Regions from separate parts of the Shewanella donghaensis genome, predicted to be linked through region 2. Evidence: predicted binding sites of a transcription regulator. Region 2 holds the regulator's gene; the other holds the start of a gene.

Region 1 (8,170 bases), 440 kb from region 2:
TGTCATTTTTCTTAATAAAAAACCGATTAATCACCCTGTTAATTACCTTATTGGTTGCCCTGTTAAGCGACATTGCTTATCCACACCGTTTGATAAGGCTCTAATAATTTCACCGCAGTAATATCAGCAATGACCTCGCCATCAATAAGATCAAACCAGGTTTCAGTGCCAATCAAATTAAGTTCTCCCAGCGGTAAATCCATCGCTTGATCTGTAATATTACTAATACAAAAAATGCTTTGCCTTCTATCACGGCTTTGGCGCCAAAAACCGAATAACTGCAGCCCCAAGTGTAAGGTAAACTGAGTCGCATTTGGATTAAAGGCGCGTTGCTTAGTGCGTATGCAGATTAATTTCGTCAGCGATGCCAGTACTTTGGCATGTTGATTGTGATCATCTGCCAGTAATTGATTTAAGACCTCACTATCCCAGCGATGACGATTTATCGAACGATTCTGGGCCGTATTTTCGAGTTTTTCATAGTCATTTTGAGTGCCAAGTAAACTGTGAATATACACCCCTGGAATACCCTCTAATCCGAACATAATGGCATGAGCACAAGTAAACCTTGCTAACCCCAATTGGTCTTGACCTTTTACCGTACCTTTTAAGGCATCGATTAAGGCGATATTTATCTCATAAGGCTGTTGCTGTCCATCTTCAGATGTCCTGCTGGATATCTTTCCACCAAACATCGCCATGGTTTCTACGAGGGTGTTAATTTCGCTTTGTTCCAATAGCCCTTCTACCGGTCTAAGTCCGACACCATCATGTGACGCAATAAAATTAAAATAAGTGGTGCCATCTTGGGCCGGCGGCATGCTCATTTGCCAACGTTTGAGGTATAAACAGCTGCCAGTAATTAAGGTATTTATCAGTAACGGCGGCAAGGAGAAGTTGTATATACAATGCGCTTCATTGGCATTACCAAAGTAAGTCAGGTTTTGTGAGTTAGGGATATTGGTTTCAGTAATGACCACAGCATTATTCTGAGCGTGTTCAATCAGCGTTCGCAGTAACCGAATCACTTCATGGGTTTGCGCGAGGTTGATAGATTTAGAGCCAACTATTTTCCATAAGAATGCCACCGCATCTAAACGGAAGATATTCACTCCAGCATCAAGGTACTGGCGAATGATTCTCACAAACTCTAATAATACTTGTGGGTTCCTGAAATTAAAATCCACTTGATCATGGCTAAAGGTACACCACACATTTTTCAAGCCTTTAGCGGTTGGCGTTGGCCTTAGTAAGTCGGATGTTCTTGGTCTTACAACAGCTGAAAGATCATCATCAATTTCAGCGGTAAAAAAGTAATCATGGCCTATACCTTCACCTTTAATGAAGTTTTGAAACCAGGCACTACGGCTAGAACAATGATTAATCACCAAATCTGACATCAAGCGCCGTTTACTGGCAATAGCCTTAATGTCTGCCCAATCACCAAGACCATCATTCACACTAGAATAATCAATAACAGAAAAGCCATCATCAGAGCTGTAGGGGAAAAAAGGTAAGATATGCACTCCATTGATGCATTCAAGATAATCATCCATAAATTCAGCCAAGGTTTTTAATGGCGCTTGACCTTGTTTGATGATGCTATCGCCATAGGTGATCATGATGACATCTTGTTGCGACCAATGATTAGCATATGGATGCGGTTCAAGGCTGTTACTGGTTATCACCATTGTCTCGATCAACTCAGAGGCAATATCATCAAGCGAGCAACTCAAATTTATATTTTGATAAATACAAGCTAACTGCTGAACCAGCTTAAGCTTTAATGACTTAATGTCTGTCATGCTTCCCCCTTAAGATGCTTTTTAACCACACAAGAGTCGCGATTACATAAACTCGGCATTATCAGCTTCCACGGCGTCTTTTAGTTGCTCAAGCACATCAGGCATGGCGCTAATAACTCGGCTCCATGTCGGCATAAATGGGGTTTCCATTGGGTTATCAAGAAAACGCTGACCCGCAGTTACGATATTTTGAGCAAACATTTCCACCGCTTTTTCTTCCATATGAATATCAGTTGTCAGCCCGTTCATCAAAGCATCATTGTGATAAGTTTCGACATAATCCAAAGCGATACGATAGTAAGTCGCTTTTAAGGTTCTAAAGGCTTCTGTGCTGAATGTTTCACCTTGAGTGGCTAACTTTCGATAAAACGCCTTGGTGATATCAATCGACATTTTTGATAAGCCCGCTTCAGCATTATTTAACGATAACTCTTGATGCTTATGGTCATAGTTATCAGCAATATCCACCTGACAAATACGATTGTGGGCATAGTTGCGATGCATTTCACTGAGAACACCAATTTCTAAACCCCAATCGCTGGGTATACGTAAGTCATTTAATACATCACGGCGAAATGAAAACTCACCCGCTAATGGATAGCGAAAGCTGTCCATAAATTCTAAGTATTCATTATGACCAACCACTCTTTGCAGGGCTTTAATCAATGGTGTGACTAATAAACGTGACACACGGCCATTAATTTTTCCGTCGGATACACGTGCATAAAACCCCTTACTAAACTCGTAGTTAAACTGTGGATTGGCAACCGGATAAAGCAACCTTGCCAGTAAGGATTTCTCATAAGTCACAATGTCGCAGTCATGTAATGCCACCGATTCAGTCTTTCCTGATGCCAAAATATAGCCCATGCAATACCAAACATTGCGGCCTTTACCCAGTTCTTTAGGGGCAAGACCAAGCTTACTTAACTTGGCATCGAGTGCTTGCAGTCTTGGTCCATCGTTCCATAACACTCGATGGTGTTGTGGCAGCTGATTAAAAAATCCTAGGGCTTGTTGATATTGTTCTTTATCGGCTCTATCTAAGCCAATCACAATTTCATTGAGATAAGGCACTTGTTTCAACTTATTAATAATTGCCGGGAGTGCCTCGCCTTCTAATTCTGAAAATAGTGAAGGTAAAATCAACCCTAGTGGTCGAGTCTTAGAAAATTTAAGTAACTCTTGCTCCATTTCTTCATGCGTTCGCTGGGTAAGGTTATGTAGCGTAGTCACTATCCCATTCTGGTAAAAATCAGCCATGTTAAGCCTCCTTATGCGTCAATGACGTTGAAGAATTACAGTTTAAAAACAATGCTTGTAAGCACTCGGCCCAGCCCTTAGGGCCATAATGGCTACTTTGAATAGGTTGGGAAGATGTGTGAATCTGCGGAAAAGTATGTGTTGGCGATTTTATTTGAATGGCGATATCTGCGGCCTCTAGCATGGCACTATCGTTACCACTATCACCTAAGGCAATAGTTTGTACGCAGGTTTGATATTGGTTGGCATACACTTGTGCTAACCAATCCATGGCGAGGCCTTTATCTGTATGACCACCCACATGTAAAAAACGTCCGCCTTGTAGCATATTAGCGCCAAGACTTTTCATGTGCTCAATAAACGCTTGTTTACGCGGTTCATCGCTCGTCCACAGCAGTGGTTCGGAATAATGCCTTACTAAGGCTAAAGCGGCTTTATCAGGTGCTAGGTCGGTTAATTCACATAACTCTTCAGCGCTGAGTGAAGAAAAACCAATATAGTCTCCAGCGAACTCTATTGCTTCGAGCGTTAATAACGACAGCCAATGGCTTCTTTGTTGGCAAAATTCTTTAACCCAGTAATATCCCTGAGTAATCGTATCTATGGGTTGATTATCGAAATAACCAATGGGGATATATATCACTGCACCATTTTCCGAAATAAACGGTGAGTTAAAACCGATTGTTTGCTGAAATTTTTCCATTTCAGCGAAGGTTTTACTGGTGTTGGGGATTATTGGGATTTTCTTTTCATTCAATCCTTCAATCACATCAATTGCGCTAGAAAAGCTGTAATCAAAGTGATCAAGCAAAGTACCATCCATATCTGTAAATATCAGCGGTCGTGTGGTCATCTGTATTCCCTTTCGTTACGCAAACAATTCTTCAACTGCTAAAAACGTTTCAGGTTACATGCCAGCTTATTAACGACCGCACTAATTTGGTGAGAAACCATATATTAAACATTGAATTTATTAGCTATTTATTTATCGCAAAAGAATTACATTGTTCATAACGTGGGATATATTAATGAGGAATGCTGGGTTTTAATTCAAAAAGCGCACCAATATAGTGCAATTTTACAAAGAAACTTATTCAACTAAACTTTATAAATACAGCTCAGTCAGGTTTTATTTATTAAGGAAAGATGATGCGATTTAATCAAGCTTTTGAAGTGCTCGATCATCTAATTGAAGTATATGTCGCTATCGGCAGCACCTATGAGCGCTTAATCAATGAGGTGAAGGTGGAACGCACGAGAATGTTGCTGCATTACCTATACGATAAACAACAAGAAAATACCCAGTTCTTGAAAGACGTAAAACTCAGAATGCCAGAAGCCTTGCTGCAAACGTGGATTGATGAGGACATTGAAAAGTCCATCATCAATTCATCTAAACAGCTTTATGTTAATGCGGATATTACTACTGACGACTTAATGGAGCATGTGCATGACTTACACAGTCAAACTATCAATTGGCTTAATGTTACCGTCAGTGTCATACCCAATAATGAAATGCATAACCAATTACAAAATATCAGTGAGTCACTAAATCAACGATATAAGCAATTAGTACAGGCAGTGAATCGCATGGATGATATGTAGTGACCAATTATGCGCACTCTGCAGCAATGTACACTTTATTCTTGCCGGCAAACTTTGCTCGGTAAAGTGCTTCATCAGCATACTTTGCTAAATCGTTTAGGCTTTTGCCCTCGCTAAGATTATCAGCGACACCTAAGCTAATGGTGAATTCGAGATTGATATCATCAAAACTGAAAGATTGTTCAGCTATACCGGCTCTTAAACGCTCAGAAATAACCAGTGCTTGCTTTAAATTAACGTTTGGCAGCACGATAAGGAACTCTTCCCCACCAATACGACCAATCAAATCTTGTTTTTTTAACAATGCTTGAGCACGCTTGGACAACGCCTGCAATGCAAGATCACCAATATGATGACCATGGGTATCATTTATCAGTTTAAAATTATCAATATCAAAAATAATCACCGCAACTGACTGTTGTTTTCTATTCGCTTTTTCAACTAAATACTGCCCTCGGGTGAAGGTATAGCCACGATTATAAAGACCGGTTAAAAAGTCTGTTTGTGCACGGGCTCTCAATGAACGCTGGGAGTATAGTAAGACCATCACCATGGCAAAAAGCACCAATACTAAGACTAAAAACAAGCTTAATTTAAGCTCATTAATGTGCTCTTTATCCTCTGCCGCCTCCCAATTTAATTCATTAATAGCCAGCTTATTGGCCAGTAACTGATTTTCAAACACTGCTAGTTTCGCATTATGCTCAAGGGCTGAATTGATGACTTTCTTATTAATAATATTTTGGTTAACTTCCCGTTCGGAGTCGATGACTTTCAGTAGCATGTTCATCGCATCAACTGGTCGGTTATCACCTAAAGCAACAATCGCTTTTCCTTTAAGGATCATACTTTGTTGATTCTTACTGAAACTCTCGTCTTGAGTAAACTTTCGTGCCATCTCAGTGGCTTTATCTGCATCACCATTTCTTAAATAGGCTAATGCCAAAAAGAGGTAATTACTGGTTTTAAAATAACGTTCTTTGGTGGTGTAATGTAAAGAGACAGCCTTTTCTAAATGCGTTATCGCCTCAGAAAATTCATTCATTCTAAGCGCCACACGACCTGCGTTTAAATTAGCAAAAAAGAGTAAATCCTTATAACCTTTGGTCATTTTAGCTAAGGCAAATTGCACTTGAATACTTTGTTGTGCTTTGCTCCAATCACCTAACTTTAATGCCTCACTTAACATGTTGTGCTGCATATTAAACATGTCTTCTTTGTCATCAATAATTTGCCAGGCTAGGTAGGCTTTTTCAAAGTTTTCATAACCACGCTGATGCAAGCCAACTTGTCGGTATAGGTTTCCTGTCGCGTTATAAATCATTGCCTTACGATGTGTATTGATCTTGTCACTTTTATCAACAATCGTCATGGCCTCTTCCAGTAAATCAATACCGATTTGCACCGTTGCAGGCTCTGTATAACAAAAAGCGTTTTGGGTTAAGGCCTTGGTCAGTAATTGGGAGTTATCATTTTGGCGGGCATAAATTAAGGCCTGTTTTCTGTCGATACAATAAACGCTGGGATCATTAGTTTGCAGGTAATGCGCAAAAGATCGTTCTAAGTAACTATCGACTAAAACATCAGTGACGGGGAGGTCTTTAACGAACGCAATGCCTTTACCGTAACTGGCAATCGACAAATCTAGTTGGCGAGTTTTTTCATAAAGTTGACCATAAAGAAAATAAAATTTTGCTTGGGATTCAGCATCAAATTCACTGTTATCGAGATCAAATTGATCTAATAACTCGATACCTTCTGCAGGAGAAAGTGCCTCAGCTGATTTTTCTAACTGAATTAAGGCTTCATTTGCAAATCCATTAACGCTGACCACGAAAAGAAAACTACACAGCCATGCTGTAAATCTTCTCGTACTGAACCTCTCCATATTCACCTCTACTCCCAATAACACTTTTGTAGTATATCGAGATAATAAGAACATGATATGTCTTTATTTATAAAATATTGATTTATCGTATAATTGTTACGTTAAGTTACATCTATAACACTTATTCCCTGTAATATAATAATGACTAATAGTGAGTAGTCATCAAGGTTTTCAGCCATATAGTTAGCTTATAATCACGCTAATATCGATACTAATAATCGTCAGTAAGTGGTAAATACTCTCTAGAAATCACTTACTCTCGGTATCAATTTGCGTATTCAATTGTGTAATTTTAAATATCGATACATTTAAGTTTGACCATGTCACTTTTGCAGACTCAATGGTTTCACATAAACCCAGCCCGATATGCACTTGCGTATCCATGCTGTGTGAACATACCGCAAAACTCGCACCCACCATCCTGATATATTGCTGACCACAAGCATTGAGCTCAACAATGGCATTTTGTATCACCTTTCTAGCACAACATAGCTTCGTCTTAACATTCTCTATTAAATCGATATCAATCTTTGACAACATCAATAAACACCAACAAACACCATATGTTTATTTAGATTTAATGGTTCAGCAACTAAACAGAACAACCCACACATTAAAAATTTAGTCTAAAGCAACAAGAGGAAGTCCATTGAAAAGCCTGCTGAAAAATGTTCAATTACAGTTGAAATCATTAACCATCTCAAGCTTGTATATACAAGCAAGATTAATTCATATGATTAAGAAGGATTTAAACAAAAGCACTTATTTACAATAGCTTAAAGTAATATTAACGAGACTGTACGGAGATAGGTCCACAAGTAGAGCTATAGCTATCAAGCTCTACGACACCTTGTAGGATAATGCCATGATAACGCGCTTTAACTAATTGATAATCTAAAGAAGGAGCAAAATAGTAAGTAATATCTTCTGCACCGGTTTGCTCTACGGGGATCAATGATAATTCACCCCACGGTTCTATTGTTTGGGTCTGAGGTGGTTTCACATAGTACTGATATGATTCCATCGCATCTGAAGCTTGCCTGATTAATGCAAATTGCTGACGGCCTTGGAGTAAATGCTCGCGCATTTGAATAGCCAGGGTATCCACATCCCGCAAAGGAATATTTGTTGATGCGTAGCTATCAATATCGCCATCAAGATTAACTCGCGACTCGAGGCCATTAGAATTAAACGTCACCTGCATATCTCTAGAGCGAAAACCTGATACTTTTTGATGAAAATTAATCGTTAGCCATTGGTTGGTTTGTTCAGACCATGATAACTCTGCACGTTGATGATATTGTGTTCCTATTCCTAAAATACTGGCCTTACTTATAGAAGTAATTACGGCACTTTGACCTTGCCAAATCTCGGTTCTATCCATAGTCCCAGTATGTAAACCACTTAAATAAATAGAATAATTTGCCTTACGATGACACTCTTCAACCTGAACAATAGGTAAGTTTACTGTTATAGCCGGCGATTGGTTACTGATGTTATCTTTATCTTTATCGGTATTGGCAATGGCGGTATTCGTCGCCACGCCCATCAATAGGACTACAGCCCTGAAAATAGATAAAAAAGACATCGCCGCCAATCCAAATCGGCC
Region 2 (8,170 bases):
TGGTCGTGACTTTTATATGGTACTTGCAACCAGCACCGCATTAGCAGTACTCGTATTATCGAGTGGCGCTAAAAAGCAGCTAACTCGATGGCACGGAGCCCTTTTATTAATCGTCTTTATTGCGTACCAAGTTGTCGTATTTCAATCACAATAACGGGGCATAAAGGTGTGTTGACTCACCCGAACAAGAGCACCGCTCGTTTGGGTCACTAGAGAGAAGCATATGATAGATCAAACACAATTGCGTCAATGGGGCCGTCAGGTCATTGATATTGAAAAAGCGGCATTAGATAACCTATATCAATACGTAGACTCAGACGCATTTGGCCAAGCATGCGAACTCATATTGCAATGTAAAGGCAAAGTCATCGTCATGGGTATGGGGAAATCGGGCCATATTGGCAACAAGATATCTGCCACATTAGCCAGCACAGGTACACCTGCATTCTTTGTTCACCCAGGAGAAGCAAGCCATGGTGACTTAGGGGCATTAGCTAAAAACGATATCATTTTAGCGATTTCTAACTCTGGTGAATCAAGCGAAATACTCACTTTAATGCCTGTGATACAACGCATGGGCGTGCCGGTAATCGCGATTACCGGTAAACCTGACTCAAACATGGCTAAGCTTTCTAAACTACATTTATGTATTGAAGTGCCAGAAGAAGCTTGCCCGCTAGGACTCGCGCCGACATCAAGCACTACAGCAACGTTAGTCATGGGCGATGCGCTCGCAGTGGCTCTTTTGCAAGCAAAAGGGTTTACTCGAGATGATTTTGCGCTGTCGCATCCTGGTGGTTCGCTAGGCCGAAAACTATTACTAAAAGTCGGCGATGTCATGCACAAAGGTGATGACATACCTCAAGTAAAAAGCGATCTTTGTATCACTGAGACTCTTTATGAAATTTCAAATAAAGGTCTGGGTATGACTGCTGTTATTGATGCAGATAGCAAACTCGTAGGCATTTTTACTGATGGCGATTTACGCCGAGTCATCGATGCTGAAATTAATCTTCGAACCACCGCAATTGCCGATGTCATGACAACCAACTGCATTACGATTAATGCAGGTATATTAGCGGCGCAAGCGCTACAGGTCATGGAAGAAAAAAGCATTAATGGTTTAATTGTCGTTGATGAAAATAACCACCCGGTTGGTGCACTTAACATGCTAGATATGGTTAAAGCTGGAGTCATATAAATGTCATTACATGAAACATTACATCAAGGTTTTTACGGCCCCGTTACTGATGATGTCTGGCAAAAAGCCAAGAAAATCAAGTTGCTTATTTGCGATGTCGACGGCGTGTTCTCTGATGGACGTATTTACCTCAGTAATGCTGGTGAAGAGTTAAAAGCATTCCATACCCGTGATGGTTACGGCGTTCGTTCAATCTTGACCAGTGGCATTCACGTTGCGGTGATCACAGGCCGTAAATCAGCCATTGTTGAAAACCGAATGACCGCGTTAGGTGTCACTCATATTTTTCAGGGTGTTGATGACAAACTGGTACCATACAAAACCTTGTTAGAAACCTATAACGTCAATGCTGATGAAGTTGCCTACATAGGTGATGACATTGTTGATTTACCAGTGATGAAAGAAGTTGGCTTGGCTGTATGTGTCGCTGATGGTCACCCATATGTTAAGCAACATTGTCACATGACCACTACGATAAATGGCGGCAATGGTGCTTTAAGAGAACTTACCGATTTGCTGTTGTTGAGCCAGGACAAGTTTGAAAATGCCCACGGAATGAGTATATGAGTCGAGTCACCCTCGCGATAATTGGTTTTTTCGGTGCCGCTCTGGTTCTTTACTGGCAAGTGCAGGTAAAGCGAAGTGAAAAGGAAGCAAATACATTGCCAGGCCCTGTTCGACCCGACTTTATTGCCAATGATTTGCGTAGCACAGAATTTAACGAACAAGGTGTAGTGCAAAGTCGCGTATCAGCTAAACATATGGAACACTTTCAACAAACAAATGTAACCTTATTTACTGAACCTGTTTATCTCATCTACCCTGATGACGGTAAAGCTGAATGGCAATTAACTGCAGACGTTGGCAAGCTAAATAAAGAAACAGGCAAAGTAGTATTAGAAAATAATGTTATTATTGATGCAATAAACATCGATGAACCAGTACAATCTTTGACAACGACCATGTTATCACTCGATTTAAATACGATGATCATGACCTCAGATAGACAGATTGTTGTCACTGGACAAGATTTCAATATACAAGGCCTTGGCCTTTATGCTGATTTAAATGCTCAAGAACTTGAGTTATTAAGTCAAGTCGAAGGAACATATGAAGCAAAGTAAAATTTTTATCATCTCACTGCTAAGCTTAGTGAGTATTTCTAGCGCCTACGCTAAAGAAGGCGATTTGCAACAAGAGCTAAAAGTTGCTGCTAACAGCCAAAAAGCTGACATTAAAAACAATCAGGTGATATTTTTTGGACCCGTCAATGTCACTCAAGGCACGATTAATATCAATGCAGACGAATTACGTGCATTTGGTACAGAAAGTGGCACAAGAAAGACCATGGTAGCGACTGGTAATCCAGCCACCTTCTCACAGGAGTTGGATGACGGTCGTATTGGTACAGCCAGTGCAAATGAGATTAAATATGAACTAGCAACCAGTATCCTAACCTTAAAAGGTAATGCCAAACTGGATCAAGCAGGTAGCCAGGTGACGGGCAACTTAATAAGCTATAATATTGATAAACAACAACTTATTGCAGAAAGCTTAGGCGACGGTAAAGATCGGGTTATCACTATTTTTCAGCCAGAAAACCATCCTGAACTCATAGACGAAGAAAAAGCTGAACCTTCTTTACCAGAAGCGCAGCCTTTACCAGAATCAACAAACGGTTTAGAAGATGATGCTATAGAAGCGCTAGATGGCGCTGTCGAAGAAAATGTCGAAAAAGCGGTTGAACAAGGTTCGCCAACCGTAAGCGAAGAAAATAACCAGGTCACAGCAGACATAACTAATACTGCTGAATCAGTCATCGAATCAACCGAAATTGAGACAACGACACCATCAATTGTCCCTACTGCTGAGCAAAATAACTGATGACACAGATAACGTTAACAGCTGAAAACCTCGCCAAGAGTTATAAAAGTCGTCAAGTCGTAAAAGACGTCAGCCTAACCGTAAAGACAGGTCAAATAGTCGGATTACTTGGCCCTAATGGTGCAGGTAAAACCACTACGTTTTATATGGTTGTTGGCCTTGTTAAAAGTGATAAAGGTCGTATTCTTATTGATGATGACGATTTGACCGCCGATCCAATGCATTTACGTGCTCGAAAAGGCATTGGGTATTTACCGCAAGAAGCCAGCATTTTTCGTAAACTCACCGTTCACGATAATATTATGGCGGTATTACAGACACGTAAAAACCTTTCTGCAGATGAACGTATTGAGCAACTTGAACACTTACTAGAAGAGTTCAACATCACTCATATTCGTGATAGCCAAGGTATGGCTTTATCTGGTGGTGAACGCCGCCGTGTTGAAATAGCTCGGGCATTAGCCGCTAATCCTAAATTTATTTTATTGGATGAGCCTTTTGCAGGTGTAGATCCTATCTCTGTGATAGACATCAAGAAAATAATTCAACAACTAAAAAGTCGAGGCTTAGGTGTGCTAATTACTGACCACAATGTACGTGAAACGCTCGATGTATGTGAGCGAGCTTACATTGTAAGTCATGGAAATTTGATTGCTGAAGGAACACCTGCTGAGATCTTAGACAATCAGCAAGTTAGGTCAGTATACTTAGGTGAACAATTCAAGCTATAGTTAGCACTAATCAGTTTTTAGTATGGCATTCGCGGCCAACATGGTTTCTTTTTAGATTCTATTTCTAGCAACACAATATAGAGTCCACCAATCTAGCCGCGATGATGATATTCAATTAGGGATAAGCGGTACATGAAAGCCTCACTCCAACTCAAAATGGGTCAGCATTTAACCATGACCCCACAGCTGCAACAGGCGATTCGCTTATTGCAGCTTTCGTCATTGGAGCTACAGCAAGAAATTCAGCAAGCACTTGATTCTAACCCACTATTGGAGCTCGAAGATGAGTTTGTAAAAGCTAAAGAGCCGGTTAAAGAAAATGACCAACAAACTGATACCGACTTTAGTGACAATAGCCAAGTTACCGTTGAAAAAGATACCTCTACCGTCGATACCACTGAATCACTCACCAAAGAATCGATGCCAGATGAATTACCAATGGATACCACTTGGGATGAAGTCTATTCTGCTTCACCGGGTTCGGGATCCGGTTCTGGCGCAGTTTCAGCTGGTGATGACATGCCTTTTCAAGGTGAAACCAGTGAAGGATTATATGAACACTTAGAATGGCAGAAAAATCTCACCCCATTCTCAGAAAATGACTTAGTCATTGCCACCGCTATTATCGAAGGTATTGACGATCGCGGTTACCTAACACAAAGCACCGACGACATTTTATTATCGTTAGGCAACGAAGAAATTGAGCTCGATGAAGTTGAAGCTGTTCTCAAACGCGTACAGCATTTTGATCCGGTAGGAGTGGCAGCCAGAGATTTAAGCGAATGCTTAATGATTCAGCTAGGTCAGTATCCTGACGAAATACCTTGTTTAGACAATGTAAAATTACTTATCAAAGATTATTTGGATTTAATTGCAGGTCGTGATTTCAGATTGTTAATGCGTAAAACCAAGCTTAAAGAAGATGATTTACGTGAAGCGATTGAGTTTATTCAAACCTTAAATCCACGCCCTGGCTTACAAATCACCTCAGTTAAAGACGAGTACGTCATTCCTGATGTCACGGTTTTAAAAAAGAGTGGCCGTTGGGTAGTAGAACTCAATCCTGATAATATGCCTAAGATTGGTGTTAATCAGCAATATGCCGCTATGGCGAAAGGTTCTTCTAATCAAGCTGACAGTCAATTTATTCGCGGACACTTACAAGAAGCAAAATGGTTTATTAAAAGTATTGATAGCCGCAATGAAACCTTATTAAAAGTTGCTAATTGTATCGTGCAATTTCAACAAGGATTTTTTGAATTCGGGGAAGAAGCAATGAAGCCAATGGTGCTTAATGATATTGCCGAAGCCGTTGAAATGCATGAGTCGACAATTTCCCGAGTTACCACCCAGAAATATATGCACACCCCTCGGGGACTTTTTGAACTAAAATATTTCTTCTCTAGCCATGTCAGTACAGATGATGGTGGAGAATGTTCTTCTACAGCAATTCGTGCATTTATTAAAAAGCTTGTTGCTGCAGAGAATCAGAAAAAGCCACTTAGTGATAGTAAAATGGCGACACTATTGGCTGAACAAGGGATTAACGTTGCTCGGCGTACGATCGCCAAATATCGTGAAGCAATGCTCATCCCTCCGTCAAACCAACGCAAAAGTTTATAACGATTGTAATCGGAGGATGATATATGCAAATTAACCTGACTGGGAACCATATCGAAATAACCCAATCTTTACGCGAATATGTGCAAACAAAATTTTCAAAGCTTGAACGACACTTCGAACAGATCAATAATGTTCACGTTGTGCTCGATGTACAAAAGTTGCAACAAATTGCCGAAGCTAAACTGCACCTTAAAGGCGGTGAAGTATTTGCTGTATCGCGAAATGCTGATATGTATGTGGCAATAGACGCCCTGATAGATAAGTTAGACCGTCAGGTAATTAAACATAAAGAGAAGCTAACTAAACACTAACGATGGAACTTCGCACCATCCTGCAGCCGGCGTGCACAACCTGCGCCACGCCGGGCAGTAAGAAAAAGGTACTGGAATTAATCAGCAATTTAATGGCTGCCCAGTACCCGACCCTATCTTCACAGGCTATTTTTGAAAGTCTAATAGCGCGTGAAAAAATGGGCAGTACAGGAATAGGAAATGGCATAGCAATTCCTCACGGTCGATTAGATGATATCGATGAGCCCATTGCTATCTTAATTAAATGCGAAGAAGCCATTGCCTTTGATGCCATTGACAAGCAACCCGTTGATATTTTATTTGCGCTTCTTGTGCCCGCAGATCAGTGCCAGCAACATTTAAGCACTTTATCTACCATGGCCGAGAAACTCAGTGATAAATTGATACTTAAACGACTTCGAAAGAGTCATGACGCTACAGAACTTTATCAGGTTATTACTGCATGAAACTTGTCATTGTATCGGGACGTTCAGGTTCGGGGAAATCAGTTGCACTGAGAGTGCTTGAAGACCTAGGTTATTATTGTGTTGATAACCTGCCACTACCGTTAATAGGTAGTCTACTTGAACAGCTCAAAGATAGTAATGAGCTAGTCGCTATCAGCGTCGATGTTCGTAATATCGAAGAGCAAGGAAAAGTACTGCAAGAGCAAATAGCACTGCTATCCGATGATACAACGATAACCAGTTTCTTTTTAAATGCTAACGATCAAGTTTTACTTAAACGTTATAGTGAAACTCGCAGATTACACCCACTCTCGAAAAATCAAATTTCTTTGCAAGAAGCCATTAAGCTTGAAGGTCGATTACTTGAGCCAATTGCTAAATTAGTCGATCACTATATCGACACCTCGCAAACGAATATTTATGACTTAAGTGATCATGTTAGACAGATTTTATTAGGCAGTGTTGATAAAGAATTAGTGATACATTTTGAATCGTTCGGATTCAAACATGGTATGCCAACTGAAGCAGACTTTATGTTTGATGTGCGCTTTTTACCTAACCCACATTGGGAAACAGATTTAAGACCGCTAACAGGTCTTGATGAACCGGTACAAGAATTTCTAGGCAGGCAAACCCTGGTAAATAAGTTTATCTGGCAAATAGAGAACTTATTTGAAACCTGGATGCCGCATTTAGAACGTAATAATCGCAGCTATCTAACCATTGCAATCGGCTGTACCGGCGGGCAACACCGCTCAGTTTATATCGCTGATCAATTAGCAAAACGGTTTGGCAATTCTAAACATCAAGTGAGCGCTCGCCATAGAGAATTAGATGCTAAATAATAGTACCAAGAAAAATACTCAAACGGGCACTGGACCTGGGACAGAGAGCTCATCTTCAAAGCCATCGATCTCGCTTTCAAAACAAATCACCATCAGCAATAAGCTTGGCTTACACGCCAGAGCGGCAACTAAGTTGGCCATTCTAGCCACTGAATTTGAAGCAAACATCACCCTAATCCAAGGCGAAAAGCACGCCAGTGCAGCCAGTGTTTTAGGTTTATTGATGCTAGAAAGTGGCATTGGCAAAGTGATTACAGTTCAATCTGAGGGTGTGGATGCTGAAAAGGCACTTGAGGCGGTCTGCAAACTGATTAATGACAAGTTTGACGAAGAAAATTAATTCGTACTCCCCATTCTTATTGTTAGCACAACCACTTAAGCTTTAATCCTAATATTTATCTGCATTTGTTAGCTATACTCAAGTTCAGCAGTCAACAACATCCTATAAACGTACATTATTTACACATCAAATTCTCAAGCATTAGAAACTTCTTCATCCTTTCCACAGAGTTAAGTTAACATTAACCATCGTCTTTTTTAGGAGTGGCCAATGGGTATCGAAGTCATCGACAGCGAGCTTACCGAACAGCGTCTTAATAAGCTGACCCAAGCATTAGGCAGCGGTATGTTCGTCCATGTCAGAAATATGCTTCATGATATGGCGGCTTCTGATGTAGCACTGATTCTTGAATCGTCCCCCCCAAAAACACGTCAAGTTTTATGGCAGCTAATCGATCATGAACAAGCAGGTGAAATCCTGGAAGAATTGGGGGAAGAGTTAAAAGATTCACTTATCAGCGGTATGACACCTGAAAAAGTAGCCCAAGCAACCTCAGGAATGGACACCGATGACTTAGCTTATATTTTAAGAAGCTTACCTGATGCAGTTTACAAAAAAGTACTGCAATCGATGAGTAGCCAAGATCGTCACCGTGTCGAACAAGCCCTGGCCTACCCTGATGATACTGCTGGCAGTATCATGAACACAGATACCGTCACCTTAAGACCCGACGTCAATATTGATGTGGTTTTACGCTATCTGCGCCAGCGAGGAAACTTACCTGATACCACAGATACACTTTATGTCGTTGATCGAAACGATCACGTATTGGGCGGTGTTCGCCTAGCA

Evidence for each region. Region 2 encodes sigma-54, which starts transcription at its own class of promoters, with help from an activator protein. Its sites were predicted from a motif close to GTTGGCACGNNNNTNGNNT; they were not measured.
Region 1: the regulator sigma-54 is predicted to act here: its motif matches at 3,969-3,987, upstream of FPK91_RS12735 (HAD-IIB family hydrolase).

Annotation. Positions count from the first base shown of each region.
Region 1 covers NZ_CP041783.1:3,002,305-3,010,474, forward strand. The annotation lists gene FPK91_RS12725 (sugar phosphorylase) at 63-1,805, opposite strand; gene FPK91_RS12730 (glycosyltransferase family protein) at 1,848-3,068, opposite strand; gene FPK91_RS12735 (HAD-IIB family hydrolase) at 3,070-3,921, opposite strand; gene FPK91_RS12740 (hypothetical protein) at 4,215-4,673, shown strand; gene FPK91_RS12745 (tetratricopeptide repeat-containing diguanylate cyclase) at 4,681-6,561, opposite strand; gene FPK91_RS12750 (ASPIC/UnbV domain-containing protein) at 6,811-7,101, opposite strand; gene FPK91_RS12755 (hypothetical protein) at 7,349-8,170, opposite strand, start outside.
Region 2 covers NZ_CP041783.1:2,563,275-2,571,444, forward strand. The annotation lists gene FPK91_RS10990 (calcium/sodium antiporter) at 1-154, shown strand, start outside; gene FPK91_RS10995 (KpsF/GutQ family sugar-phosphate isomerase) at 224-1,201, shown strand; gene kdsC (3-deoxy-manno-octulosonate-8-phosphatase KdsC) at 1,202-1,768, shown strand; gene lptC (LPS export ABC transporter periplasmic protein LptC) at 1,765-2,325, shown strand; partial or broken gene lptA (lipopolysaccharide transport periplasmic protein LptA) at 2,312-2,851, shown strand; gene lptB (LPS export ABC transporter ATP-binding protein) at 3,085-3,816, shown strand; gene FPK91_RS11020 (RNA polymerase factor sigma-54) at 3,949-5,439, shown strand; gene hpf (ribosome hibernation promoting factor) at 5,463-5,750, shown strand; gene ptsN (PTS IIA-like nitrogen regulatory protein PtsN) at 5,753-6,196, shown strand; gene rapZ (RNase adapter RapZ) at 6,193-7,041, shown strand; gene FPK91_RS11040 (HPr family phosphocarrier protein) at 7,109-7,381, shown strand; gene mgtE (magnesium transporter) at 7,592-8,170, shown strand, end outside.